3 regions of the Streptomyces sp. NPDC054783 genome follow, and region 3 is predicted to be linked to each of the others. Evidence: riboswitches for the same ligand, from Rfam matches in the RefSeq annotation. Region 3 holds a riboswitch; each other region holds the start of a gene.
What was found. Region 3 has a riboswitch for cyclic di-AMP ahead of ACWGJ5_RS19535 (transglycosylase family protein). Riboswitches for the same ligand answer to the same signal wherever they lie in the genome.
Positions count from the first base shown of each region.

Region 1: it holds a riboswitch for cyclic di-AMP, as region 3 does, so the genes downstream of both, ACWGJ5_RS31595 (transglycosylase SLT domain-containing protein) here and ACWGJ5_RS19535 (transglycosylase family protein) in region 3, are expected to answer to the same signal.
Region 2: it holds a riboswitch for cyclic di-AMP, as region 3 does, so the genes downstream of both, ACWGJ5_RS09520 (M23 family metallopeptidase) here and ACWGJ5_RS19535 (transglycosylase family protein) in region 3, are expected to answer to the same signal.

Region 1 is NZ_JBSHAY010000022.1:133,961-143,407, reverse strand. Features, by position in the region: gene ACWGJ5_RS31610 (ATP-binding cassette domain-containing protein) at 1-923, opposite strand, end outside; gene ACWGJ5_RS31605 (LolA family protein) at 995-2,209, opposite strand; gene ACWGJ5_RS31600 (polyprenyl synthetase family protein) at 2,521-3,531, opposite strand; cyclic di-AMP (ydaO/yuaA leader) riboswitch at 4,098-4,280, shown strand; gene ACWGJ5_RS31595 (transglycosylase SLT domain-containing protein) at 4,285-4,776, shown strand; gene ACWGJ5_RS31590 (HAD family hydrolase) at 4,957-5,769, opposite strand; gene ACWGJ5_RS31585 (FAD-dependent oxidoreductase) at 5,897-7,099, opposite strand; gene ACWGJ5_RS31580 (carboxylate--amine ligase) at 7,149-8,393, opposite strand; gene fahA (fumarylacetoacetase) at 8,699-9,447, shown strand, end outside.
Region 2 is NZ_JBSHAY010000003.1:552,924-562,370, forward strand. Features, by position in the region: gene ACWGJ5_RS09470 (glycosyltransferase 87 family protein) at 1-684, shown strand, start outside; gene arsM (arsenite methyltransferase) at 857-1,609, opposite strand; gene ACWGJ5_RS09480 (ArsR/SmtB family transcription factor) at 1,684-2,109, shown strand; gene ACWGJ5_RS09485 (aquaporin) at 2,106-2,849, shown strand; gene ACWGJ5_RS09490 (arsenate reductase ArsC) at 2,931-3,353, shown strand; gene ACWGJ5_RS09495 (hypothetical protein) at 3,395-3,628, shown strand; gene ACWGJ5_RS09500 (GTP cyclohydrolase II) at 3,760-4,392, opposite strand; gene ACWGJ5_RS09505 (MarR family winged helix-turn-helix transcriptional regulator) at 4,486-4,995, opposite strand; gene ACWGJ5_RS09510 (dihydrofolate reductase family protein) at 5,058-6,191, shown strand; tRNA gene ACWGJ5_RS09515 (tRNA-Met) at 6,271-6,344, opposite strand; cyclic di-AMP (ydaO/yuaA leader) riboswitch at 6,631-6,775, shown strand; gene ACWGJ5_RS09520 (M23 family metallopeptidase) at 6,785-7,810, shown strand; gene ACWGJ5_RS09525 (aldo/keto reductase) at 7,881-8,825, shown strand; gene ACWGJ5_RS09530 (PrsW family intramembrane metalloprotease) at 8,915-9,447, opposite strand, start outside.
Region 3 is NZ_JBSHAY010000010.1:98,014-107,460, reverse strand. Features, by position in the region: gene ACWGJ5_RS19555 (nucleoside triphosphate pyrophosphohydrolase) at 1-524, shown strand, start outside; gene ACWGJ5_RS19550 (cytochrome P450 family protein) at 586-1,896, shown strand; gene ACWGJ5_RS19545 (DUF899 family protein) at 1,890-2,573, opposite strand; gene ACWGJ5_RS19540 (transglycosylase family protein) at 2,864-3,949, shown strand; cyclic di-AMP (ydaO/yuaA leader) riboswitch at 4,132-4,304, shown strand; gene ACWGJ5_RS19535 (transglycosylase family protein) at 4,309-5,016, shown strand; gene eno (phosphopyruvate hydratase) at 5,359-6,645, shown strand; gene ACWGJ5_RS19525 (FtsB family cell division protein) at 6,760-7,236, shown strand; partial or broken gene ACWGJ5_RS19520 (DUF501 domain-containing protein) at 7,264-7,665, shown strand; gene ACWGJ5_RS19515 (Ppx/GppA phosphatase family protein) at 7,870-8,865, shown strand; gene ACWGJ5_RS19510 (hypothetical protein) at 8,933-9,214, opposite strand.

The sequences.
Region 1 (9,447 bases), on a different contig from region 3:
GCGTTCACCTCGGCGAGGTCCCGCGCGGGCGGTTCGCCGGTGACCCGGTCGCCGTCGGCGGTGACGTCCCCGACACCCTGCTCCTTCAGCACCCGGGCCGCCTCGGCCGGATCCGGGGTGGTCACCACGAGCCGTCCCCGCACCCCGGCCGCCAGGTCGGCCACCGCGCCCTGGGTGACCAGCCGGCCCCGCGCCATGACCGCCGCGTGGGTGCAGACCTGCTCGATCTCGTCGAGGAGGTGGGAGGAGAGGAAGACGGTCGTGCCGTCGGCGGCCAGCTCACGGATCAGGGTGCGGATCTCGCGCATGCCCTGCGGATCGAGGCCGTTGGTGGGCTCGTCCAGGACGAGCAGCCGGCGCGGCTGGAGCAGCGCGGCGGCCAGACCGAGGCGCTGTCTCATGCCCAGCGAGTACGCCTTGGCCTTCTTGCCGGCGGCGGCCGCGAGGCCCACCCGGTCCAGGGCCGCGGCGACGCGGGCGTGCCGGGTACGGGGGTCGGCGGTCGGGTCGGCGGCGTCGTAGCGGAGCAGGTTGTCCCGGCCGGAGAGGAAGCCGTACAGCGCGGGGCCCTCGATGAGCGCGCCGACCTGCGGGAGGACGGCACGGGCCGCCCGGGGTATCGGGCGGCCCAGCACGCGGACCGTGCCCGCCGTGGGCTCGATCAGGCCCATCAGCATGCGGATGGTGGTGGTCTTGCCCGAGCCGTTCGGACCGAGGAAGCCGAAGACGCTGCCCGCCGGGACGGTCAGGTCGAGGCCGTCGACGGCGAGCTGTCCGCCGCGGTAGCGCTTGGTGAGGCCGCGGGTGGCGATGACGCTCGCCTCGGCCGGCCCCGGGGCAGGCTTCCCCGTATCCGCCGTCTGCCCCGGGACACGGTTCCCCGCGTCCCCCTCCTCCCGCTCCGTGGCGGACGGTCCGTCCATCGGCTCCCCCTCGATTCGCGCCTCCCGTGAAGGGTGAACGTGCGATCACGGTCCGTAGTGCCCGGAAGGGGTCACTTTCCCGCGTTCGCCGCCTTCACCAGGGCGTCCTTGGTCACCGCGCCGGCGTACACCTTGCCGTCCTCGGTGATCAGGGCGTTGACCAGGCGGGTCGAGAAGACCGTCCCCTTGCCGAACTTGCCGGAGACCTTGTCGCCGAGCGAGCCGAGGAAGCCGCCGAGGTCACCGCCCCGGGAGCCGGTCGGCAGACCGCCCTTGGCGCCGGTGTCGAAGGTGGCGATGGACGTCCAGCCCTTGCCGAGGACCTCGGCGCCGTTCATGCCCTTGGCGAGGTCCCCGCCGGGCTCCGGCGCGTGCTTGCGAGCCGCGGAGTCCTTCTTCTCCTCCGTCACCTTCGCCCCCTTGGGCGGGGTGAAGTCGAAGGTGGAGGCGGCCGGCTTGGCGAAGGAGACCTGGGTGAAGCCCACGTCGAGGACGGCGGCGCCGCCGCTCTTCGGCGTCAGGGTGAACTTCAGCGGCGTACCCGTCTTCGCGTCGACGGCGATGCTGACGGCGCCGACCGTGGTGCCGGACTGCCTGGGCTTGATCAGCAGCTTGTAGGCGTCGCGGCCGGCGACCCGCTCGGTGCCGTCGACGGTGACGGACGTGGTGCCGTCCACCGACTTCAGCGCCTGGTCGGCGAAGTCCTTCGGCGTGGCCGGGGGCTCGGCCCTGTGCTCCTTGCCGGAGTCGGCCGAGGTGCCGTGGTACACGTCGTTGGTCTTGCTGTCGTAGCCCCACACGTTCTCGCCGTTGTGGATGAGGCTGTACTCGGAGCCGCTCTCCAGCAGCGACAGCTTCTGCTTCTCGGGGCCGTCGGCGGCGACGCGCAGCGTGTGCGTGCCGGAGACCAGCGAGGTGAGCTGGGACTGCGGGTCCGCGGAGGAGCCGTCGCCGGAGCCCTTGCCGGCGGCGGAGGACAGGTTGTTCGCCAGGCCGCCGAGGTCGGGCAGGCCGAGGTCGGTGTCGATCCGCACGGTGCCGGACATGTGCTGCACGTCCGACTTGGCGATCTTCTCGATGAGCTGCTGCGCCGTGATCCTGGGCAGGTCGGGGTCGCCGGAGGCGGCGAGCGCCGGGACCAGACCGATCGTGGCCGCCGCGACCCCCACCACCGCGACCGGGACCGCGTAACGGGCAGCCTTGCGCCGTGCGGCGGGCCGCTCCTCGTCCCGCGCGGCGTCCACTCGCGCGGCATCCACTGCGTCGTCGGATTCGTACGGTGCCATGTGTGCCTTACCTCCGTCGTCGGCGGCGGCTGTTCTCACGCTGGTCCACCAGAGCCGCCATTCTCACCCGAATCGGTGAGGAGTGGTGATTTCCGTGGCTTCCATCTCACCAAATCAGCCATGAGGAAGCGTCAGACCTCGGAGCCAACTCCGCGTACGCCTGCGGTATGACACGCAGGGGCCGCGACTCCACCAACCCGTAGGGGTCTCACCGGAACGGAGGGCCCCATACGAGGTCGCCGAAGGCGTGCCGTGGCGTACAGCCGAAACCCGGTGAGCCGCACAGCCGGAGGCGGGGCCTCGTGGCCGGGTCAGCCGGCGCGGTGCACCACCGCGTCGCACAGTTCCATCAGCGCGGCCTTGGCGTCGCACTCCCGCAGCGGCACCAGCGCGGCGCGGGCCTCCTCCGCGTACCGGACGGTGTCCCGGCGGGCCTGCTCCAACGCGGGGTGGGCGCGCAGCGCGGCCAGCGCCTCGGCGTGCCGGGCGTCGTCACTGAGGTCGGAGTCGAGCAGCTCGCACAGCGCGATGTCCTCGGGCAGTCCGAGGCGGGCGGCGCGCTCGCGCAGCCGGAGCACGGGCAGGGTCGGGATGCCCTCGCGCAGGTCGGTGCCCGGGGTCTTGCCGGACTCGCGGGAGTCGGAGGCGATGTCCAGGACGTCGTCGGCGAGCTGGAAGGCCACCCCGAGCCGCTCGCCGTACTGGGTGAGCACGTCCACGACCGTCTCGTCGGCACCGGACATCATCGCGCCGAACCGGCAGGAGACCGCCACCAGCGAGCCCGTCTTGCCGCCGAGCACGTCCAGGTAGTGCTCGACCGGGTCGCGGCCGTCGGAGGGGCCGGCGGTCTCGAGGATCTGGCCGGTGACCAGCCGCTCGAAGGCGAGGGCCTGCACCCGGACCGCCTCGGGGCCGAGGTCGGCGAGGATCTGGGAGGCGCGGGCGAAGAGGAAGTCGCCGGTGAGGACCGCGACGGAGTTGCCCCATCGGGTGTTGGCGCTGTCCACGCCGCGCCGCACGGCCGCCTCGTCCATGACGTCGTCGTGGTACAGCGTGGCCAGGTGGGTCAGCTCCACGACCACTGCCGAGGGCACGATGCCCGGCGCGTAGGGGTCACCGAACTGGGCCGCGAGCATCACGAGCAGCGGCCGGAACCGCTTCCCGCCGGCCCGTACGAGGTGCTGCGCGGCCTCCGTGATGAACGGGACCTCGCTCTTGGTGGCCTCGAGCAAGCCTTCCTCGACAGCCGCCAATCCGGCCTGGACATCGGCTTCCAGAGCCTGGTCCCGCACGCTCAGCCCGAACGGCCCGACGACGGTCACGAGGGGTCTCCTGTCTGCTGGTGTCTGCTGGCGATTACACGGTTTGTCGATAGGTCGTTGCCATCACTCAAGTCAGCGTATCCGGTCCCGTTTCGATCACCGATAGCGCCCACCGGTCCAGCCTGGGCGGTATCGGATCACGACCGGTATGTTTTTGATCAAGTGATAAGAGCGGACATTTTCGACTTAACAGGAATCCATGCGGTTTGTCGCGAGCCGACGGGGCGAGCGGAGTAATGCCTACGCCCCGGACAACGACAGGCGCCGCGTCACGGGTTCCACTGCCACCCGCCCGACGCACACCGAATCCCCCATGTCGGATTTGGAATACTTTGTTATTTCGTGAGTTGGGTCACGCACGACCTCCGGCGCCACGGAACCGCCAGACCACCTCCCACCTTGCCCCGTCCGCGAGTTGAGGGTTGGCAAACGCAAAGGATCAAGTATCCCAAACGGCACACACCAAGGTCAAATAGGGCGTTGTGTGACTCAGGCACTTGTTCCCGACATGTGCTCTCGCATACGTTCCGGGCCGTCGGGCGGACGCCGAATCCTGCCGCCGCCCGCGTAACCCATCGACGAACTCATTCGTACGGCAGGAGCGGGGGACCCAGGTAAGTCCGCCGGACCGGACGGCACACGCCGCGCCGCGACGGCTAGGGGTGAAGCCATGCCTTCTCACGAAGGCACGGCCGGGCACCTCCCCGCCCGAACCCGACAGCTCACCTCGCAGGCGCCGGAGAGGACTTCCCCATGCCCACTGCCGCTCAGCACCGCCGCACCCGCACCACCCGCCTCGCCCGCGCCCTCGCCGTCGCCGGCACCGGTGCCGCCGTCCTCGCCGTGTCGCTCGTCGGCGCCACCAGCGCCTCCGCGGCCACCGGCACGACCACCAAGGCGGCCTCCACCACCCTCGCCGGGTACCCGAACAACCTCGACGGCTGGATCCGCGAGTCCCTTGCGATCATGGCCCAGAAGGGCATCCCGGGCACCTACAACGGCATTTACCGCAACATCATGCGGGAGTCCTCCGGCAACCCCAAGGCCATCAACCTCTGGGACTCCAACGCCGCCGCGGGCATCCCCTCCAAGGGCCTGCTCCAGGTGATCGACCCGACCTTCAACACGTACCACGTGGCCGGCACCTCCTTCGACCCCTACGACCCGGTCGCCAACATCACCGCGGCCTGCAACTACGCCGCCGCCCGGTACGGGTCGATCGACAACGTGTTCAGCGCGTACTGACAGTCCCGCTGACCGGCACGGCATCGGCCGTCCGGCGCGTGCCCACACCTGACGGAGGGGCACCCGCCGGGCGGCCGTCGCTCATTCCGGGGACGGCCGTACGCCTGGGAGGACCCCGCCCGGGGACGGTCGTGTACAAGGAGGGCCGGTACCGGGGACGGTCCTGTACTGATGTTCCGGTCAGTCGGTCGGGAACAGTCTTTCGAGGACGACGGCGACACCGTCGTCCTCGTTCGACAGGGTGATCTCATCGGCCGCCGTCTTGAGTTCGGGATGCGCGTTGGCCATGGCGGCCCCGTGTCCGGCCCAGTCGAACATCGGGATGTCGTTGGGCATGTCGCCGAACGCCAGCGCCTCCTCCGCCGCGATCCCGAGCCGCTCGGCGGCCAGCGCGAGACCGGTCGCCTTGGTCACCCCGGACGGCTGGAGCTCCACGGTCCCCGGCCCGGACATGGTGACCGTGGCCAGCGAGCCCACCACCGCGCGCGCGGTGGCTGCCAACTCGTCGTCGGACAGGCTGGCGTGGCGAAGCAGCACCTTGCTGATCGGCGCGCACCACAGGTCGTCGCGCCGGCCGACCCGGACCGCGGGCAGGGTCGGGTGCGGCATCCGGTACCCGGGCTCGATGAGCGTGAGCCCGTCGACCCCGTCCTGGTCGACGGCCGCGTACACCTGCCCCACCTCGGCCTCGATCTTGCCGAGCGCGGTCTCGGCCAGCTCCCGGTCCAGCCGGACCGACCACAGCAGGCGGCCGGTCCCGGCGTCGTAGACCTGTGCGCCCTGCCCGCACACCGCGAGTCCTGTGCAGCCGAGGTTTGCCAGTAGCGGCCGTACCCGCGGGGCCGGGCGGCCCGTCACCACCAGGTGCCGGGCACCGGCCCGCGCCACCCGCGCGAGCGCGGCGAGCGACCGGTCGGAGACCGTGTCGTCGCCGCGCAGCAGCGTTCCGTCCAGGTCGGTGGCGATCAGTGCGTACACGGGGGTGGCTGCCATGATCAGAGAATACGGATACCGGGCCCCGCCGACTCACCTTGTCGCCCTGCGCACTTACGTACCAGTCCACCCCAAGTAGTGCCTCCCGGCTCCTCGTTGATGAGGCGGATCGGCCCAGTCGGCGGCTTCAGCCATGGGCCGACGCCAGGTGTTTCGTCAGCCGCGGTGAGGCGAACTCCGTGCCGCAGACGAAGCGCATCACCGGGCCGTACGACGACGCCGCCGGCAGACCGGTGAAGTACAGGCCGGGAACGGACGAGACGAAGCCCGGGCCGAGCTTCGGCGTGCCGCGGCTCACCGCGAGCCGGGTGCGCAGCTCGTGGCCGAGGAAATCCATGGCCGCGATGTCGACGCGGTAGCCGGTGGCGGCGATGACGTGGTCGGCGGTGAGCCGCTCGGGGTGCCCGCCGTGGGTGCGGACGGTCAGGACGGGGCTGCCGTCCGGTGCCTCCGCGCTCACCACCCGCGCCACGTCCTGCACCTGTACGGCGCTCTCGAAGCGCTCGCGCAGCCACCAGGCGCCGAGCGGTCCGAGGACCCGGCGGACCAGGAAGTGGCGGGTGCCCTCGGGCAGATAGCGGTAGGGGTGCGGGTAGTAGCTGAACGCCCACAGCGACCAGGCGCGGCCGAACGGCGACTCGGGGCGCAGCTTGGGCTGCTGCCAGGGCGGCGCGCCGAACGCGACCCGGCCGCGGCCGCGCGCGACGACACGCACGCGTGCCCCCGCCTCGGCGGCGAGCGCCGCCGTCTCCAGCGCGGACTGGCCGGCGCCGACCACGATGAGCTCCTTGCCGGCGAAACGGCTCAGGTCGTGGTGCTGGGAGCTGTGCGAGACCGGGCCGGTGGGCGCCGGTCCGTCGGCCGCCGCTCCCGCGAGCTCCGCCGGCAGGTGCGCGAGCCCCGACAGGCCGGTGGCGACGACGACCGCGCGCGCGGTGAACGTCTCCCCCGAGTCCAGCTTCAGCTCGAAGCCGCCGCTCTTGTCACGGTCCGCGGAGACGACCCGCACCTGCTCCAGTTCGGGGACCAGTTTCTGCTGGAACCACTCGCCGTAGGCGGTGAACGTCTCCACCGGGATGATGTCCTCGTCGGCCACCAGGCGGCGGATACCGGCCGCGTCGCAGTAGTCGGCGAGGGTGTGGCCGGGCTGCGGGCAGTCGAGGTTCGAGGCGGCGGGCGTGGACTTCAGGAGCATGCCCTCGGGCATGTGGTCGCGCCAGCTGACCATGGGGTCGCCGAAGACGCGGACGGGGATGCCGCGCGCCCGCAGATGGGCGGCGGTGGACAGGCCGAACGGCCCGGCCCCGATGACTGCAACCGGTCGAGTCACGAAGTCCCTCCCCAGGACATGGTGCACGCCACTCTTTGTGTGGCTTTGCCTACTTCGTGGAGGTGCCGCTGCCGCGGCGGTTGGTCCGCCACAGCTGATAGAGGTGCTTCGTGCCCGGGCGCACGAAGCGGGCGAGCATCGTGAGGAAGGGCAGCGGGTCGTCACCCGCGAGCCAGGCCAGCTCCGTCCCGCTCGCCTTCGCCGGCGCGTGCGGCGTCGTATAGCCGCTGCGGCGGTAGGCGAGAAGGGCGGGCAGGTCGATGTTCTCCACGATGTACCGGTGGCCGGCGCGCTGTTCCCCCTCCGGAACGGGGCGGCCGGTCAGGTTCAGGTGCATGGCGCGTACGACGTCCACGCCCGACTCGTTCTCGAACAGCCGGAACTGGGCGCCCATGCGCGGGTTGAAGTCGAGGAGCTTGTACTGTCCGTCGCGCCGGTCGAAGCGCAGGTCGAGGTCGATGATGCCGCTGTAGCCGATCTGTTTGATGAAACGTGCGGCGAGGTCGGTGAGTTCCGGGTTGTCGACGACGTAGGCGTTCGCCGTCATGCCGGCGTGCGGCGGCCACGAACGGACCTTGACGCCGGTGAACAGCGCGAGGGGGCTTGCGTCCTGGTCGAAGCAGGCGTGCACGATCCAGTCCTCGGCCTCCTCGCGCGGCAGGTACTCCTGGAGGATCACGCCGGGTTCCTCGCCCCAGTCACGGGCGAGGGAGAGCAGCCCCGCGCGCGTGGCGATCTTCGTGGTGCCGTTGACAGCGGGCCTGCTGCGCCGGACGAACGCCTCCCGGTTCTTGGCCACCACCGGGAAGCGGGCCGTGTCGGCGAAGGCGACGACGTCCTCGTAGGACTCCGGGAACGCCGACGCGGGGGTCGCGATGCCGTGCTCCAGGCACAGTTCGTGCAGACCCTGCTTGCTGGCGAGCCGGCGCGGCAGCGCGGGGTCGACGCGCGGGAAGAGAAAGGAACCGGCCAGCTCGTCCTGGTGCTCGGCGATCAGTACGGCGGCCTCCTCGTCGGTCGGGACGAGGACGGCGGGGCGGCCGATGCGGCGGCCGATGCGCAGCAGGCCCTCGACCAGCCGGCCCGGGTCCTCCGCACCGGTCGTCGGCCACACGAAGGCCTTCTTCAGATAGCGGGAGGAGGCCGCGGGCGTGTAGGCGTCCTCGGTGATGGCGTACATGGGCACGCCGAGCCGGCCCAGGCTGCGGATCGCGCCGACGCCGCCGTGGTGCAGCGGATAGTCGCCGAACTTGACGATCAGTCCTGGTACGTCCCGGTCCGCCTCGAACGGCACACCGACGGTGTCTCCGGCCACGGGTCCCCCCACGTGTCCCCCCATTGGAACGGACCCACCCCGTCCGTGCCCCCAAAGGACGCTAAGCCGGAATTGCCCCCTCCGACAAGGTCTATTCGGACATTGCGAACTCTTTAGGCAGGGTGCGAGCAACCTTTCGAAGGCGGCGCGACACGCACGTTTCGGACACCGTGACGGGTGCCGCAGGAGACTCTGCCCAAGACAGGCATCACGGCCGTAACGTGTGGCGCGACCACATGGAACGAGCGCCATGCACGGCCCGGATGAGAGTGAGGCAGCACCCCATGCCCCCCTTCGACGTCCCCGAGGGCGACCCCTTCGGCCCGCACAACCTTCCCTATGGCGTGTTCTCGCCCTCCGGCAGCGCGGAACGGAGGGTCGGAGTCCGGCTCGGGGACCAGGTCCTCGACGTGGGCGCCGCGGCCGCCGCCCTCGGCTCGCCGCACCACGCGCTGCTCGCGCGGCCCACCCTCGACGCACTGCTCGCCGCCGGCCGCCCGGCCTGGACGGAGGTACGGCGCGCCGTCACGGCCTGGGTCACGGACCCCGCGCACCGCGAGGCCGTCGAGCCGCTGTTCCACCCGCTGTCCGAAGTGACCCTGCACCTGCCCTTCGAGGTGGCGGACTACGTCGACTTCTACGCCTCGGAGAACCATGCCCGCAACGTCGGCCGGATCTTCCGCCCGGACGCCGAGGACTCCCTCACCCCCAACTGGAAGCACCTGCCGATCGGCTACCACGGCCGCTCCGGCACTGTCGTCGTCTCCGGCACGGACGTCGTACGGCCGTCCGGGCAGCGCAAGGCCCCCGCGGACCCGGCGCCCGTCTTCGGCCCGTCGATCCGGCTGGACATCGAGGCCGAGGTCGGCTTCGTCGTGGGCGTGCCGTCCGAGCTGGGCCGGTCGGTCGCGCTCGGCGACTTCCGCGAGCACGTCTTCGGGCTGTGCCTGCTGAACGACTGGTCCGCGCGGGACATCCAGGCCTGGGAGTACGTCCCCCTCGGCCCCTTCCTCGGCAAGTCCTTCGCGACCTC
Region 2 (9,447 bases), on a different contig from region 3:
TGGCTGTCCGCCTGTCCCGTCGTCGCGCTGCCGCTCACCATCGGCGGCGTGGACCCGCCGGTCATCGGGTTGATGTGCCTGGCCCTGGCCTTCGCGCAGCGGGGCGATGCCGGACGGGCCGGGCTGGCCCTGGGCGCGGCGGCCGCGCTGAAGTGGACCGCCTGGCCGGCCATCCCGGTGCTCGTCGCCGTGCTGGCGGTGCGCGGCGGGCGGCGTGCCGCGGGCAGGTGCGCGGCGGGAGCCGTGGGCATCGCCCTGCTCGCCGTCCTGCCCGTGGCCCTGGCGGACAGCGGTGCCTTCTACCGCAACGTCGTCCTCTACCCGTTGGGGCTCGGTCCCACGGCGTCGTCCGCGCAGAGCCCCTTGCTGGGGCACTTGATCGCCGTGCTGGTCCCGCACGGCGACGCGGTCACGATGGCACTCATCGCGCTGAGCGCCGCGGGTGTGGGCCTCTCGCTCGTCATCCGCCCGCCGTCGAGCGCCGTGGCCGGTGCCGACCGGCTGGCACTCGGTCTGATCCTGGCGATCGTGCTGTCCCCGGCGACCCGCATCGGCTACGCCATCTACCCGATCGTCCTGCTGGCCTGGCCCCGCTTCGCCGCCGCGCTGTCGGCGGGGCCGGTCGGCGAGCCCGCCGCGCGCCGAACTCCAGGAGCCCGTACGGGAGTCGGTCAAGCAGGATGAGGCGCGCCTTTCGCGATGCGCCCGCTGCCGTGGCTACCGCTGACCATCCCGCCGCAGCCCCCGACCCGACACACCCACGTCCACTCGGCCCCCCGACGTCCTGTGCCAGGTACTCCGGGGGCTTCCTCGAAGAACTCGCCGGGACGTGGCGGTGACACCGCGGTGAGCCGGCTCACGCCTCCGGCTTGGTGGCGCGGACGATCGCCGAGTGCATGCCGTCCGCGACCGGGTGTGTCGGGGTGATGTCCACGGCCGTGAAGCCCGCGGCCTCCAGGTCCTCCCGGTATTCGGTGAAGGACGACGCGCCCGCGATGCAGCCGACGAAGTCGCCGCGCCGGGCCCGCTGTTCGCGGCTGAGGGTGTCGTCGGCGACGACGTCCGTGACGCCGAAACGGCCGCCGGGCCGCAGGACGCGGAAGGCCTCGGCGAACACGGCGGGCTTGTCGACGGACAGGCTGATGACGCAGTTGGAGATGACCACGTCGATCGTGTCCGGGGGCAGCGGGATCGCCTCGATGGTGCCCTTGAGGAACTCCACGTTCGTCGCACCCGCCCGCGCCGCGTTGGCCAGGGCGAGGGAGAGCATCTCCTCGGTCATGTCCAGGCCGTACGCCTTCCCCGTCGGCCCCACGCGGCGGGCGGAGAGCAGGACGTCGGCTCCGCCGCCGGAGCCGAGGTCCAACACGCTCTCGCCCTCACGGAGTTCGACGACCGTGGTGGGGTTGCCGCAGCCGAGGGAGGCGGCGACGGCCTCGGCGGGCAGGGCGGCGCGCTCGTCGGCGGCGTAGAGGGCGGCGCCGAAGTCCTCGTCGGCCTCGACCGGCTGGGGGCCACAGCAGGCGGTGCCGCCCTCGGTGACCTTCACGGCTGCCGCCGCGTACCGCAGGCGGACGGCTTCACGCAGATCGATGGACTGTTCACTCATGGCTTTACCTGCCTGTATCGATATCCATTGATACAATCTTGTGCCCGTGTGTCGAAGGATGTCAATATAGAAGAATGTCGAAACAAGTAGCTGTGGCGCTGGGTCGGGACGCGGCCGGCGGCTGCTGCGCCGGACTCGCGTCCGCACCGCTGGCGGACGAGCGGGCGGCGGCGCTGGCGAAGGCGTTCAAGGCCCTCGGGGACCCGGTCCGGCTGCGGCTGCTGTCGATGATCGCCTCCCGCGAGGGCGGCGAGGTCTGCGTGTGCGAGCTGACGCCGGCCTTCGAACTGTCCCAGCCGACGATCTCCCACCACCTCAAGCTCCTGCGCCAGGCCGGTCTGATCGACTGCGAGCGCCGTGGGACCTGGGTGTACTACTGGGTGCTGCCCGGCGCCCTGGACGAGCTGGCCGCGTTCCTGGCGACGCCGCGAGCCGAGGCGCAAGCCGTGCCACGAGCCGAGGCGAAGGACGCGCCGCACGCCGCCGGAGTCACCGCATGACCGCGTCCCTCGGCCGCCGTGTCGCCGCCGAGGCGTTGGGGACCGGGCTGCTGGTGGCCGTCGTCGTGGGCTCCGGCATCCAGGCGACCGAGCTGTCGCACGACGTCGGCGTGCAGTTGCTGGCCAACTCCCTGGCCACCGTCTTCGGTCTGGGCGTGCTGATCACACTGCTCGGGCCGGTCTCGGGCGCGCACTTCAACCCCGCCGTCACCCTCGCCACCTGGTTCACCGGCCGCCGCACCGGCTCCGGGCCGAGCCTGCGGGAGGTCGCCGCGTACGTGCCCGCGCAGATCGCCGGGGCGATCGGCGGCGCGGTGCTGGCCGACGCGATGTTCGCCGAGCCGCTGGTGAGGTTCTCCGCCCACGACCGGTCCGCCGGCCACCTCTGGCTGGGCGAGGTCGTCGCCACGGGCGGGCTCATCCTGCTCGTCCTCGGCCTGGAGCGCACCGGCCGCGCCCCCCTGGCCCCGGCGGCCGTGGCCTCCTACATCGGCGCCGCCTACTGGTTCACCTCCTCCACCTCCTTCGCGAACCCCGCCGTCACCGTCGGCCGTGCCTTCACCGACACCTTCGCCGGAATCGCCCCCGCCTCGGTCGCCCCGTTCGTCGGGGCGCAACTGCTGGGCGCCGTACTCGGGTCGGCCGCCGTGGCGGTCGTATACGGGTACGGGCGTCACGCGCGCCCGGCGGACGACGACGGCGCCGTACCGCACGCCGAGCCCGAACCCGCCGTCTCCTGACCGCCCTTCCGCCCGCAGGGACAGCCGCGAGGACAACTGCCAAGACACCAGACACCTGCCCAGACACCTGCAAGGACACCCATGAGCTCCGCCGCCCCGCGCCCCTCCGTCCTCTTCGTCTGCGTCCACAACGCCGGCCGTTCCCAGATGGGCGCCGCCTTCCTCACCCGCCTCGGCGGCGACCGGGTCGAGGTCCGCTCGGCCGGTTCCGCGCCCGCCGACGCGGTCAACCCCGCCGTGGTCGAGGCCATGGCGGAGGTCGGCATCGACATCTCCGCCGAGACGCCGAAGGTCCTCACCACCGAGGCGGTGCGGTCCTCGGACGTGGTCATCACGATGGGCTGCGGCGACGCCTGCCCGGTCTTCCCCGGCAAGCGCTACCTGGACTGGCAACTGGACGACCCCGCCGGGCAGGGGGTCGAGGCGGTCCGCCCGATCCGGGACGCCATCGAGGGACGGGTGCGGGTCCTGCTCGCCGACCTCGGAATCACACGGACTTCCTGACCCTGGAACAAGACGTACGGTCGATCGTACGTAATTGTCCGGTGTTGTGGCACGATGGCCGGGATGGAAGGCGAACGGCAGGCTGCGGTGCACGGCAGCGGGTCGCCCGGCACGCCGTCGACATCGCCTCGCTGGAAGGCTCGAAGGGCTCAGCATCGGCCGCCTGGCCGCCGACCTCGGTCGATCTGAGCGCGCTGACGGAGGCCGAGCTGAAGGCGGTCCGCTACTGGCGACCGCAGACGCTGGGCGAGCCGCTGTTCAAGTGCTGGAACTGAGGCCCACGACGCCTCCGGCTCACCGGCCCGCCCCCGGCGCGCATGGTCACGCCGCCACGGTGACGGGCGTCGGCAGGTGCGGTGATCGGCGCTTCAGTTCCCTGTGCCGCGGTCCGGCCGAACCGCCGGGCTCAGCCCACGCTCAGCTCGGCCAGCGGCAGCGTGTGCCGGGTCTGGAGGACCTTCGCGCGCAGGTAGCGGACATTGTGGGCGGTGGTGAAGACACCGGTGGGCACCCGGTCCCGTACGACCACGCCCAGTGCCCGCAGCTGCTCGGCCTTGTCGGGGTTGTTGGACAGCAGGTCCAGCTCCCCGATGCCGAGGGCGGCGAGCATCTGCGCGGCGGCCGTGTAGTCGCGGGCGTCCTCCGGCAGGCCGAGCGCGGCGTTCGCCTCGTAGGTGTCCAGGCCCTGGTCCTGGAGGGCGTAGGCGTCGAGCTTGTTGTAGAGGCCGATGCCGCGGCCCTCCTGGCGCAGGTAGAGCAGCACTCCGCCGCGGTCGGCGATGCGCTCGACCGCCTCGCGCAGCTGGGGTCCGCAGTCGCAGCGGGCCGAAGCGAAGACGTCGCCGGTCAGGCACTCGGAGTGCAGGCGCACCAGCGGGGCGGTGCCGGGTGCGGGGTCGCCGAGGACGACGGCTACGTGCTCCTGGCCGTCGGCCAGGCCGTGGAAGGTGACGAGTTCGGCGTCGACGCTGTAGCCGTCGTGGAAGCGCAGCGGTACCCGGACGCGGGAGCGCGGCGTGGCGGCGGGGGTGTCGGGCATGCGGGTCCCTCCGGGTGCGGGCAGTGCTTCAGATTTGAAGCAGCGGTACGCACGGGACCCTACCTCATGCTTAAAACTTAAAGCAATCAGGAATCACGAACAGGACGAACGGCGCCGCCAGGGCACGTCCTCCGCCCCGGATTCGGCATCGCCGCCCTGCAACCCGCGCGCGATCCCCGTGCAGATCTCCTCCAGCTGCCGCACCTGCTCCGGTGTGAGCCGGTCGAACAGGGTGGCGCGCACGGTCTCCACGTGCCCGGGCGCCGTACGCTCCAGTGCGGCCATCCCCTCGTCCGTCAGTACGGCGATGCTGCTGCGCTTGTCCCAGCGGCAGTCCTCCCGCCGTACCAGCCCGTTCCGCTCGAGCCGGGTCACCGCGTACGTCAGCCTGCTGCGCGTGATCTTCAACGACTCGGCGAGGTCCGTCATCCGCAGCCGCCGCTCGGGCGCCTCGGACAGGTTGGCCAGCACGGAGTAGAACAGGTGTGGCATGCCGGCGTCCTGCTGGAGCTGTCGGTCGATCGCGTCCTCCAGGAGGTGCGTCGCGGCCATGTACGCGCGCCAGGCGCGCTGCTCCTCGGGGCTGAGCCAGCGGGTCGTCATGCCGCCAGTGTAAGTTTGTTTCAAACTTGAACCAAGACTCGCCTCGCAGGGAGACCGCGCCGATGTCGTACCCGTACGTGCTGCTGTCCGCCGCCGTCTCCCTCGACGGCTACCTGGACGACACCGGCCCCGACCGGCTCCTGCTGTCCAGCCCGGCCGACTTCGACCGGGTCGACGCGGTACGGGCCTCCGTCGACGCCATCCTGATCGGCGCCGGCACGATCCGCGCCGACAACCCGCGGCTTCTGGTCAACTCCGCCGAGCGCCGCGCGGCACGGGTGCGCGAGGGTCGACCGGAGTACCCGCTGAAGGTGACCGTCACCGCCACCGGCGACCTCGATCCCGACGCCAACTTCTGGCACACCGGCGGCGACAAGCTCGTCTGCACGACCGACGAGGGCGCCGAGCGGGCCGCGCGCCGCGTCGGTGACACCGCCGACGTCGTCGCGCTGGGCCCCGGCCTCGACTGGCGGTCCCTGCTGTCCCACCTGCACGACGTGCGCGGGGTCCGGCGGCTGATGGTCGAGGGCGGCGGCACGGTCCACACCCAGCTGCTGCAGCTGGGCCTCGCCGACGAGCTCCAGCTGGTCCTCGCGCCGCTGTTCGTCGGTGACCCGGCAGCGCCCCGCCTGTTCGGCCCCGGCGGCTACCAGGCCGGCCGGCTGCGCCTGACCGAGACCCGCCGGATCGAGGACGTGGTCCTCATGCGCTACGAGCCCACGGCCCCCGGCGCGGGTGCGGTCGCCACCGCCGCCGACCGTCACTGGCTGCGCACCGCCTGCGAACTGGCCGCGCTGTGTCCGCCCTCGCGGACCGCGTTCAGTGTGGGGGCGGTGGTGGTCGCGGCCGACGGCACGGAGCTCGCGCGAGGTCACTCGCGCGAGGGGGACGACCCCGTGGTCCATGCGGAGGAGGCCGCCCTCGCGAAGGTCGACCCGGCGGATGAGCGGTTGGCCGGCGCCACGGTGTACAGCAGCCTGGAGCCCTGCGCCCGGCGGGCCTCGAGGCCCGCGCCCTGTGCCGAGCTGATCCTTCGGGCGGGGGTGCGGAGGGTGGTCACGGCCTGGCGGGAGCCCGACACGTTCGTGGATGCGGCCGACGGGAGCGGAGTCCTGGCGAAGGCCGGCGCGGAGGTGGTCGTCCTGCCCGAGCTGGAGGGACGCGCCAAGGCGCCGAACGGACATCTGCTGGGGTGAGCCGGCCCCGGCCCGCCCCGTGCGGGGGCTGAAAGCACTCAGGGCCGGAATCCAATGGATTCCGGCCCTGAGTTTTGAGTAGCGGGGACAGGATTTGAACCTGCGACCTCTGGGTTATGAGCCCAGCGAGCTACCGAGCTGCTCCACCCCGCGTCGTTGTGTCTCTACTGTACACCACTCGGTGGGTCGTCCGGCGCCACCTGATCGTTTTCACCCAGGGTGACCGGACGACCGCCCTCCGAATAACACCTGAGTCACCATCAAAAACGCCCAGGCTCCTGAGTGGCGGTCAACTCGCCCGGATTTGCTGCACTCCCGGCCGGTAAGTTCCGCTCGGAAAAGGTTAATGATCAAGCCGAACGGCTTGGAAAGTGACTCTCAGGTCTATTAACGTTCGATAACGCAGCGCGGTCGTCCCAGCCGTCACAAGAGGCGGCTCCGTGCGCACGCGCCTAATCCCGCAAGGGAGCCGGGGAACCACCATCTTGGGGTGAATCACGCGGATACCGGCTGGTATACGCGCGTAGGAGACCTTCCTGCTCCGAACCCGTCAGCTAACCCGGTAGGCGGAGGAAGGAAAGGAGTACGCCCGAGTGGCGTCCAACCGGCCCGCCCCAGAAGCCCCGTACGTGCCCGCGCAAGCCCAGCCGGAGACCTTCGGCTACGGCGCCTACCGCGCCGAGGAGGGGCCCTGGGAGGAGTGGAACCCCACCGAGGACTCCGTCACCCCGGTCCGTGGCCGGCACCGCGTCGCCAAGCAACGCGGCGGCTTCGCGCGCAGCTCCACCGTCCTCGGCGTCGGCGTGATGGCCGCGGTCGGCGCGGGCGGCATCGCCAGCGCCAACACCGGCAAGCCGCCGGTCTCCATATCCCTGCCGGACCTGGACTCCGTCGAGCACATCTTCGGCGACTCCTCCGATGCGCCCCAGGCCACTGCGACCGGCCTCAGCAAGGTCGGCGTGACCACCGACAGCGCCGGCAGCGGCAATGCCGGCGAGGCCCTGCGCAACCGGATCATGGCCCAGGCCGAGCAGCAGCAGAGCAAGGCCGACAGCAAGGCCACCGCCGCCGCGATCGCCGCGGCCGACAAGCAGACCGCCGCCGCGGCCGCCACGGCGGAGCAGGCCGCCGCGGCCAAGGCCGCCGCCGCCAAGGAGAAGGCGGAGGCCGACGCCAAGAAGGCCGCCGAGGCCAAGCGGCTGGCCGAGCTGGCCAAGGAGTACACGCTGCCGGTCGTCTCGTACACGATCACCGGTACCTTCGGGCAGCCCGGCGCGATGTGGTCCTCCGGCTACCACACCGGCCTCGACTTCGCCGCCCCCACCGGCACCCTCATCAAGGCCGTCCACGGCGGCACGGTCACCCAGGCCGGCTGGGCGGGCGCCTACGGCTACCGCACCGTCATCACCCTGGACGACGGCACCGAGCTGTGGTTCTGCCACCAGTCCTCGATCAACGTCTCCGTCGGGCAGAAGGTCTCCACCGGCCAGGTCATCGGCCGTGTCGGCGCCACCGGCAACGTCACCGGCCCGCACCTGCACCTGGAGGTCCACCCGAACGGCCAGGCCACCGCCATCGACCCGGCGCCGTGGCTGCGGGAGAAGGGCCTCACCCCCTGACGCGTCCTTCCGGGCGTTCTTGACGCCGGCGGTGGAATGCGATCATCCACCGTCGGCGTTGACATAGGGCATGACCTCTCTGCGCACACTCGGTTCATCCGACCTCCAGGTCTTCCCGCTCTGCCTCGGCGGCAACGTCTTCGGCTGGACCGCCGACGAGGAGACCTCCTTCGCCGTCCTCGACGCCTACACGGCGGCCGGCGGCAACTTCATCGACACCGCCGACTCCTACACGGCGTGGATCGAGGGCCACAAGGGCGGCGAGTCCGAGACGATCATCGGCAAGTGGGTCAAGGCCCGTGGCAACCGCGACCGCGTCGTCATCGCCACCAAGGTCAGCCAGCACCCGGAGTTCCAGGGTCTGTCCGCCGTCAACATCAAGGCCGCCGCCGACGCCTCCCTGCGCCGCCTGGACACCGACTACATCGACCTCTACTACACCCACTTCGACAAGCCCGAGATCCCGGTCGAGGAGATCATCGGCGCGCTGGACGAGCTGGTGAAGGCGGGCAAGGTCCGCCACGTCGCCGCCTCCAACATCAGCCCCGAGCGCCTGAAGGCCTCGCTCGACTTCTCCGACCGCGAGGGCCTGGCCCGCTATGTGGCCCTCCAGCCCCACTACAACCTCGTCTCCCGCGACACCTACGAGGGCCCGCTGCAGGACCTGGCCGCCAAGGAGGGCCTGTCCGCCGTGCCGTACTTCTCCCTGGCCGCGGGCTTCCTGACCGGCAAGTACCGCCCCGGCACCAAGGTCGACAGCGCCCGTGCGGGCCGGGCCCAGGAGCACGCGGAGACCGAGCGCGGCCAGAAGGTCCTCGCGGCCCTGGACGAGATCGCCGCCGCCCATGACGCCCCCGTCGCCACGGTCGCCCTCGCCTGGCTCGCGGCCCAGCCGACGATCACGGCCCCGATCGCCTCGGCCCGCACGCCGGACCAGCTCCCGGCCCTCCTGGACGTGGCGGACCTGCAGCTGACGGAGGAGGAGCTGGCGAGTCTGACGGCAGCGTCTGCCTGACCTTCCTGCCGGCCTGATGCTTCCGCCGCAACGGTGCTCAGCCACGACGGCGGATTCCGGCGGTGCCGAATCCTCCGCAACCCGATGGGTTACGACTGATACGGGTTGTAGGAAGAGTAGGGCGCCGCCGGATAGCCGTACCCCGGCCGATACGCCGTAGGCATCGGCACCGGTGCCGCGTACATCTGCCGAACCGGCGGAGCCACCCGCATCGCGTACTCCAACGCCGGCCGCGCCGCATTCCGCCGCTTCCACAGCTCGTCCAGCAACTCCCGCTCCCGTACGACGAAGTCGGCCCCGGCCTTGCCCTGCCGCCCCCGGCGCCGCAGAAACGCGAGTGAGGTGGCGTACGCCTCGTAGCGTGCCACCTCCCGTGCCACCGGCTTGCCGCCGTGGTGCCGGGCGTAGTCACGGGCCGTCCGCCGGGCCCGCATCGACCCGAGCGCGAACGGCTCGGCCGGCCCCAGCCACCCGGCCAGCACATACGCCGGCAGCTCCTCCCGCACGGTCCGCAGCTCCCGCTGCCTCGTCCAGATCGCGAGCCAGGTCAGCAACCCGAACACGGGCATCATGAATCCGCCGTAGACGGCGAAGAACCCGAACTCGCCGAAGGTGGAGGAGC
Region 3 (9,447 bases):
ACGTCCTGCTCCAGGTCGTCTTCCACTCCCGGATCGCCGAGGAGCACCCCGACGCGCCGTTCTCCGTCGACGACGTGGCCGGCGGCATCGTCGCCAAGCTCGTCCACCGGCACCCGCATGTCTTCGGCGACGAGAAGGCCGAGACGCCGGAGGACGTCAAGGCGCACTGGCTGCGCACCAAGGCCGAGGAGAAGCGGCGCACCTCGGTCACGGAGGGCGTCCCGCTCGGCCAGCCCGGCCTGGCCCTCGCCGCCAAGCTCGCCTCCCGTGCGCGCACGGCGGGCCTCGACGTGCCACTCCCGCAGGGCGAGGGCATCGGCTACCAGCTGCTGGCCCTCGCGGCCCGCGCCGAGACGGAGGGCGTGGACCCGGAGGCGGCCCTGCGCGCGGCGGCACGTGCGTACCGTGACGCCATCCGTGAGGCGGAGGGAGTACCCCCCGGGGCAATACCCACAGCCCCCGACGACCACAGGGACGCGGAGGCCCACCGGGAACCCGCTGATGGAGGCACCCCCGGACGATGACCGTGGCTCCTGGCGGCCATCGGGACGCGGAGGTCCGCCGGGATGCGGATACCGTCGAGGAGTGACCGACCAGCCCCACCCCCAGACCGCCCCCGGCCCGGCCCCGGCCTCCGCTCCCGCCCTGTTCACCTGGGAGTTCGCCACCGACCCCTACCCCGCCTACGCCTGGCTGCGCGAGCACGCGCCGGTGCACCGGACGCGGCTGCCCAGCGGTGTCGAGGCCTGGCTGGTCACCCGGTACGCCGATGCCAAGCAGGCCCTCGCCGACCAGCGGCTGAGCAAGAACCCGGCGCATCACGACGAGCCCGCGCACGCCAAGGGCAAGACCGGCATTCCCGGCGAGCGCAAGGCCGAGCTGATGACCCATCTGCTGAACATCGACCCGCCGGACCACACCCGGCTGCGCCGGCTGGTCAGCAAGGCGTTCACCCCGCGCCGCGTCGCCGAGTTCGCGCCCCGGGTGCAGGAGCTGACCGATCACCTCATCGACCGGTTCGCGGCGAAGGGCTCCGCCGACCTCATCCACGAGTTCGCCTTCCCGCTGCCCATCTACGCCATCTGCGACATGCTCGGCGTCCCGCGCGAGGACCAGGACGACTTCCGGGACTGGGCCGGGATGATGATCCGGCACGGCGGAGGGCCGCGGGGCGGGGTCGCACGGTCGGTGAAGAAGATGCGCGGCTACCTCGCCGAGCTCATCCACAAGAAGCGCGAAGCGCTGCCCGCCGAGCCCGCGCCCGGCGAGGACCTCATCTCCGGCCTCATCCGAGCCTCGGACCACGGCGAGCACCTCACCGAGAACGAGGCCGCCGCGATGGCCTTCATCCTGCTGTTCGCCGGCTTCGAGACGACCGTCAACCTCATCGGCAACGGCACCTACGCCCTGCTCACCCACCCCGCCCAGCGCGAGCGCCTCCAGGACTCCCTGGCCAGGAGGGAAACGGACCTCCTGGAGACCGGAGTGGAGGAACTCCTGCGCTACGACGGCCCGGTGGAGCTGGCCACCTGGCGGTTCGCCACCGAGCCGCTCGCCATCGGCGGACAGGACATCGCGCCGGGGGACCCGGTGCTCGTGGTGCTCGCGGCGGCGGACCGGGACCCGCAGCGGTTCGCCGACCCGGACGTGCTGGACCTCGCCCGCCGCGACAACCAGCACCTCGGATACGGCCACGGCGTCCACTACTGCCTCGGCGCGCCGCTCGCCCGGCTGGAGGGCCGGACCGCGCTCGCCACCCTGCTCACCCGCCTGCCCGACCTGCGGCTCGCCGTCGATCCGGCCGACCTGAGATGGCGTGGCGGGCTCATCATGCGGGGCCTGCGCACCCTGCCCGTGGAGTTCACGCCGCTCCGGGCAGGCACCGGCGCTCAGTAGTCCAGTCCCGCGAACCAGTCGCCACGGCCGCCCGGCGTCAGGTCGAGGAGGTGCCAGACCGGGTTGAGGAGGTCGATGCCGCGCTGGTCGATGTCCTCGGCCATGCGGGGACGAGCGGAGTAGAAATGGCGGACCGTGCCGTCCGCGTCCCGGGTGAAGACGGAGACGGTGGAGTCCTGCACGCCGTTCTCGTCCTCGCTGCCCAGGTCGTACTTGAAGGTGCTGTCCCCGGCGCTCAGCAGGCGCAGCCGCGACCAGCCGCGGCCCCGGGCGTGCCGGCGCAGCGTGGGCAGGTCGGCGGCCGCGGCGACCACGAGGTCGGCGTTCCGGGCGATGTGGTGGGCGACGCCGTTGAAGCCGTCGATCCACAGGGTGCACATCGGGCACGGGTCGGTCTGCCGTTTGCCGTACATGAAGTGGTAGACGATCAACGAGCGGTCCGGGCCGGTGAACAGCTCGCTCAGCCGCACCTCGCGGACGGGCGTGTCGCCGGCGTCGAGCTCGGCGGGGCCCTCGAGGAAGACGTAGTCGTCGACCTCGGCGCCCTGCGGAAGCGCTCTGCGCAGGGCCGCGACCTTCTCGCGGTGACGCATGAGTTCGATCTCGGCGCTGCACAGCTCCTCGCGGGCGGCGAGGTAGTCCGCGGACTCTCCGGGCAACCGGGTGTGCCGCAGCATCGTGTCCTCCTGGGTGGGAAGCCCCCCGGATCGGGTCGAGTCCATGGTTCCGGCCCGATCGCGCGCCGGGCGTGAGGCGTCGCCGTTCCCGACGGGTGACAAAGGGGACGGCAGGGGACAATCGGCCGCCGCGCAGGTCGAGATGACAAACTTTCAACTCTGTGATCTTCACGTGATCTGCGCGGCATGAACTTGTGACAAGTGATCGTCTGCCGCTACGTTCACCCATCAGTGTGGCGGCCAGGCTTCGGCCGCCGCGCCGGTTCTGCTGTCGCACGAAAGGCTTCCGCATGCTCTCCGGGAACGGTCGTCACCGTCGCCCCCGTCAGGCTCCGGCCCTCCTCGTCGCGGCCGGCGTGACCGGCTCAGCGATTGCCATCCCGCTGCTCGGCGCCGCCAGTGCGAACGCGGCCGACGGCACCACGTGGGACAAGGTCGCCGAATGCGAGAGCGGCGGTTCCTGGAGTGCGGACACCGGAAACGGCTACTACGGCGGTCTGCAGATCTCGCAGGGCGACTGGGCCAAGTACGGCGGCACGCAGTACGCCGAGACCGCCGACCAGGCCAGCCGCTCCCAGCAGATAGCCGTCGCCGAGAAGGTCCTCGCCGACCAGGGCACCAAGCCGTGGGCCACCTGTGCCCTGCTCTCCGGGCTGACCTCCGACTCCGCCTCGGTCGACGTCGACACCGGCGTCGGCGGCTCCGGCGGCAGTGACGGGTCGAACGGCGCGTCCGGCTCGGCCCAGGGCTCCGACTCGTCCGGTCTGCCTGATTCGTCCTCACCGGGCTCCGGCTCCGATTCGGGCTCGGGTTCGGACTCCGGCAGCCACTCCGCCCCGGGTTCGGACTCCTCCGGCTCCGCCTCAAACTCGAGCGCCACGCCGACCCCGAGTCGGAGCAAGGACACCACCGGTACTCCCGGTGCGGCCGACGGCTCCGCCGGAACCAGCGCCCCCAAGTCCGACAAGGCAGACAAGTCAGGCTCGCACGACGGCGGAAACCCGCAGGGATCCGACAGCTCTCCCGCGGCGACACCAGGTACCGACAACTCGGACAATTACCAGCAGAGTGCCGGTTCTTGGAGCCTGGTCGACACCGGCGCGCTCGGCAACGGCGGACGCCACCGCGGCGAAAGCGCGGACGAAAACGTGACAAACGGTCAGAACGCCACACCTTCGGGCCGTCACGCCAGCCGCGAACCGGGTAGCTACACGGTCCGTGAGGGCGACTCCCTCGCCTCCATCGCCGACTCGCTTGGCGTCGACGGCGGGTGGCATGCCCTCTATGTCGGCAACGAGAAGGTCATCGGTGCCGACCCGGACCACATCGCCGCCGGTCAGACCCTGAAAGTCCCTGCCGAAAAGGGCGACGACTAGCGGCAGTTGGCGCCCCACTTCGCGACTGATGTCCGGTTTGGTGAAAGTGTGGGATGAGTCTCAGAAGCCCTGATCGTCTTTGAAATTCCGTCGATCGCATGTCTACGGTCAGGACCGCTCGTCACCACGAGCCCCGGCAGCCGCAACGCCGAATCCTGCCAGCGGTTGCCCGGGAACAGTCGTCGCGTCAAGCGCCGTAGGCAGGAGCGGGGGACCCAAGGTAAGCGCCGGGCCCAGCGGTTGACGCTGGACCGGCTTGGGGTGAAGCCGCGCCTCGCAAGAGCGAGTGCGCGGCCGGGCAACTCAACCGGCCCGAACCCGACAGCTCACCTCGCAGGCGTCGGTGAGGGGATCGATCCATGCTGTTTTCCGGCAAGGGCAAGCACCGTCGCCCGTCCAAGGCCGTCCGCGCCATCACGCTCGCCGGTGTCACCGGCGCCGCCGTCGCCGCCCCGCTGATGGCGGCCGGCAACGCCTCCGCCGCCACCGCCTCCGAGTGGGACGCGGTCGCCCAGTGCGAGTCGGGCGGCAACTGGTCGATCAACACCGGCAACGGCTTCTACGGCGGTCTGCAGTTCACCAACTCCACCTGGGCCGCGTACGGCGGTACCGCCTACGCCGCGCGTGCCGACCTCGCCACCAAGGCGCAGCAGATAGCCGTCGCAGAGAAGGTCCTCGCGGGCCAGGGCAAGGGCGCCTGGCCGGTCTGCGGCACGGGCCTGTCGGGCACCCCGTACGGCGGCTCGGCCCCGGCGGCGACCACCAAGAGCGCCACCACCAAGAGCGCCACCACCAAGAGCACCACCACCCGCTCCACCGACCAGCAGGCCGCCACCCGCTCCGCCACGCGCACGGCCCCGTCGGCGAGCAAGACCGTCACCACCCCGACCGGGACGAAGGTCAAGAAGGGCGACGGCGAGTACAAGGTCGTCAAGGGCGACAGCCTCAGCGCCATCGCCGAGAAGCACGGCGTGAAGGGCGGCTGGCAGAAGCTGTTCGAGCTGAACAAGGACATCGTCCAGGACGCCAACCTCATCTACCCGGGCCAGCAGCTGCACCTGAAGTGACGCCTGGCCCCGAGCGGACCCACAGTGCCCTCACATCCCCGGCCCGCACACTGAAGGCCTCGTGAGGGCCACCCCCGTCCCCATGGGCTCCCCGCCCCGGCGCGTGTTCCCCCGTACGCGCCGGGGCGGGGTTTTTTCTGCCCACTTTCCCCACTCTTCACCTCGGCCTCATCCGGAGGCCCCTTTGTTCCGTCGGTGAACAATGGGTACCGTCTGCGTGTCCTCCCCGTCCACGGGACGGTCGGTCGGTGGCTGACGGCCCGGGGACGGTTAGGCTCTAGTCGCAAGGCGCGGCCGTCAGGCACACGCCCCGCACTTCCAGCGTCACATCCCAAGAAGGAGATGCTCGTGCCGTCCATCGACGTCGTCGTAGCCCGGGAAATCCTGGACTCCCGAGGCAACCCCACGGTCGAGGTCGAGGTCGGCCTCGACGACGGCAGCACGGGTCGTGCCGCCGTCCCGTCCGGCGCCTCGACGGGCGCCTTCGAGGCCATCGAGCTGCGCGACGGTGACCCCAACCGTTACCAGGGCAAGGGCGTCGAGAAGGCCGTCCTCGCCGTCATCGAGCAGATCGGCCCGGAGCTGGTCGGCTACGACGCCACCGAGCAGCGCCTGATCGACCAGGCCATGTTCGACCTGGACGCCACCGACAACAAGGGCTCCCTCGGCGCCAACGCCATCCTCGGCGTCTCCCTCGCCGTCGCCCACGCCGCCTCCGAGGCGTCCGACCTCCCCCTCTTCCGCTACCTGGGCGGCCCCAACGCGCACCTGCTGCCGGTGCCGATGATGAACATCCTCAACGGCGGCTCGCACGCGGACTCCAACGTGGACATCCAGGAGTTCATGATCGCCCCGATCGGCGCGGAGTCCTTCTCCGAGGCCCTGCGCTGGGGCGCCGAGGTCTACCACACGCTGAAGAAGGTCCTGAAGAGCAAGGGCCTGTCCACCGGCCTCGGCGACGAGGGCGGCTTCGCCCCGAACCTCGGCTCCAACCGCGAGGCCCTCGACCTCATCATCGAGGCCGTCAAGGAGGCCGGCTACGCCCCCGGCCAGCAGATCGCCCTCGCGCTCGACGTGGCCGCCTCCGAGTTCTACAAGGACGGCAAGTACCTCTTCGAGGGCAAGGAGCGCTCCGCCGCCGAGATGACGGAGTACTACGAGGAGCTCGTCGCGGCCTACCCGCTCGTCTCCATCGAGGACCCGCTGTTCGAGGACGACTGGGCCGGCTGGAAGGTCATCACCGACCGTATCGGCGACAAGGTCCAGCTGGTCGGCGACGACCTGTTCGTCACCAACCCCGAGCGCCTCGCCCGCGGCATCGAGGAGGGCACCGCCAACGCCCTGCTCGTGAAGGTGAACCAGATCGGCTCGCTGACCGAGACCCTGGACGCCGTCGAGCTGGCCCAGCGCAACGGCTACAAGTGCATGATGTCCCACCGCTCCGGCGAGACCGAGGACGTCACCATCGCCGACCTCGCCGTCGCCACCAACTGCGGCCAGATCAAGACCGGCGCCCCGGCCCGCTCCGAGCGCGTCGCCAAGTACAACCAGCTGCTGCGCATCGAGGAGATCCTCGACGACGCCGCGGTGTACGCCGGCCGCAGCGCGTTCCCCCGCTTCAAGGGCTGAGCCGACCCGGGCTAAGTCTTAGCCAGTCATACGTACGTCCCCGTACCCGGTCCCGTACCGTGTCCGGGGACGTACGCACGTGTGAGACTCGGACACAAGGGGAGCGGAGGACCGATGGCCGTGAGGGACCGGGACCGTTTCTCCACCGCAACCAGGCTGCGGCAGCTCGGCGAGCAGACGGCGGCCCGGGTCTACCGCTCACAGACCAGGCGCCAGGCCCGCCGCTCCCGGCTCACCGGCCGCGCGGCGCTGCTCGCGCTGGTGCTGTGCTCGCTGATCGTCGCCCTCGCCTATCCGATGCGGCAGTACGTCTCCCAGCGCGCGCAGATCTCCGACCTCCAGCGGCAGCAGGAGCAGGCCCGCAAGCGGGTCGAGCAACTGCGCGACCTCAAGGCGCGCTGGCAGGACGACTCCTACGCCGAGCAGCAGATCCGGCGCCGGCTGCACTATGTGATGCCCGGCGAGACCGGGTACGTCGTCATCGACCCCGGTGCGGCCAAGCAGTCCCGCACCGACCTCAGGGCCGCCCGCCGGCCCTGGTACGCGAACGTCTGGGACGGCGTCGACAAGTCCGACGCCTCCGACCAGTAATCGATAGAAAGCCGACCTGAAGCAGTCATGGAAACGCCCCCGCCCGCCACGCCGCGCACCGAGCCCACCGACGCGGACGTCGAGGCCTTCAAGCAGCAGCTGGGCCGCCCGCCGCGGGGCCTGCGGGCCATCGCGCACCGCTGCCCGTGCGGGCAGCCGGACGTCGTGGAGACCGCCCCCCGGCTGCCCGACGGCACGCCCTTCCCGACGACGTACTACCTGACGTGCCCGCGTGCCGCCTCGGCGATCGGCACGCTGGAGGCGGACGGCGTCATGAAGGAAATGACGGAACGCCTTCAGAACGACCCCGAGTTGGCCGCGGCCTACCGTGCCGCCCACGAGGACTACATCGCGCGCCGGGACGCCATCGAGGTCCTGGAGGGGTTCCCCAGCGCCGGAGGCATGCCGGACCGTGTGAAGTGCCTGCACGTGCTGGTCGCGCACTCGCTGGCCGCCGGCCCGGGGGTCAACCCGCTGGGCGACGAGGCGATCGCGATGCTGCCGGAGTGGTGGCGCAAGGGGCCGTGCGTGCAGCCGCTCCAGGCGCCCGACCCGGCGGACGAGCACCCCGGTGAGGAGGGTGCCGTCCTCGACCCCGCCGAGGTCCGCAGCGGCTTCTTCGCGTACCGGCCGATGGTTCCGGAGGGCTTCTTCAGGGTCGCCGCCGTCGACTGCGGCACGAACTCCATCCGGCTGCTCGTCGCCGACGTCAACCCGGCCACCGGTGAGCTGCTGGAGCTGGACCGACGCATGACGATCGTGCGGCTCGGCCAGGACGTGGACCGCACCGGCCGGCTGGCGCCGGAGGCGCTGGAGCGGACCTTCGCCGCCTGCCGCGAGTACGCCGGGGTGATCCGTGAACTCGGCGCCGCCCGGGTGCGTTTCGTCGCCACCTCCGCCTCCCGCGACGCCGAGAACCGGGACGACTTCGTGCGCGGGGTGCTGGACATCCTCGGCGTCGAGCCGGAGGTGATCAGCGGCGACCAGGAGGCCGAGTTCTCCTTCACCGGTGCCACCAAGGAACTCAAGGGGCGCGAAGACCTCACCAGGCCGTACCTGGTGGTGGACATCGGCGGCGGCTCCACCGAGTTCGTCGTCGGCGAAGACCGTGTGCGGGCGGCGCGGTCCGTGGACGTCGGCTGCGTACGGATGACGGAACGTCACCTGGTGCGGGACGGCAAGGTCTGCGACCCGCCCACCGAGGAGCAGGTCGTTGCCATGAGGGCCGACATCGAGGCGGCCCTGGACCTCGCCGAGGAGACGGTCCCGCTGCGCGAGGCGCACACCCTGGTGGGCCTCGCCGGGTCCGTCACCACCGTCTCGGCCATCGCGCAGGAGCTGCCCGAGTACGACTCCGAGCGCATCCACCACTCCCGCGTCTCCCGCGACCGGGTCCGCGAGATCAGCGCGTGGCTGCTGCGCTCCACGCACGCCGAGCGCGCCGCGATCGCGTCCATGCACCCGGGCCGGGTCGACGTCATCGGCGCGGGCGCCCTCGTGCTGCTCGCGATCATGGAGCGGATCGGCGCCGAGGAGGTCGTGGTGAGCGAGCACGACATTCTCGACGGCATCGCCTTCAGCGCGGCCGAAGCGGCGGCATCGGGCAGGGAGGCCGCCGGCCTGCGATGACGTGGAGCGGCCCCGGTCCTCCTGGGGAGGAACGGGGCCCGTCGCCTGAGCCCGAGCGGGCGCGCCGTCAGTTGCAGAGCAGGACGATGAGGCCTTCGCACCCCCCGTCGTCGTCATCGGAGTCGTGGTGTCCGCCGGAGCCCCGGTGCTCGTCATGGCCGCCGGAGCCCCGGTGCTCGTCATGGCCGCCTGCGGGGGCGGCGGCCTTGGCGGTGAGGTGCGTGGCGGGGGCCGCGGCGACGGCGGACGCGGCCGTGGCCGTTCCCGCCGCGAGAACGACACCCAGGACCGCGCCGACCGCGCCTATTCGCGAAAAGGCCCTCTTGAAGGCCGTCTGTGAAGTGCTCATGCAGGCACGCTATGGGCCACTCTGCCCGACATCGCGCGGTGTGTGACCGACCGGGTGAACACGGGCCCGTCCAACGGTCCGGCCGGGTGAAGCCCTGTTACCCGGCTCTCATTTGTTACCGATGGGTAGCCAACTGCTGAGCAGGTCGGATAACGTTTGAGCGGCTTCCGGGCCGCCCGTCGGGCATCCTTCGTGCCTCGCGATGACGTCGCGCCGGAAACCTTCGTGAAGTT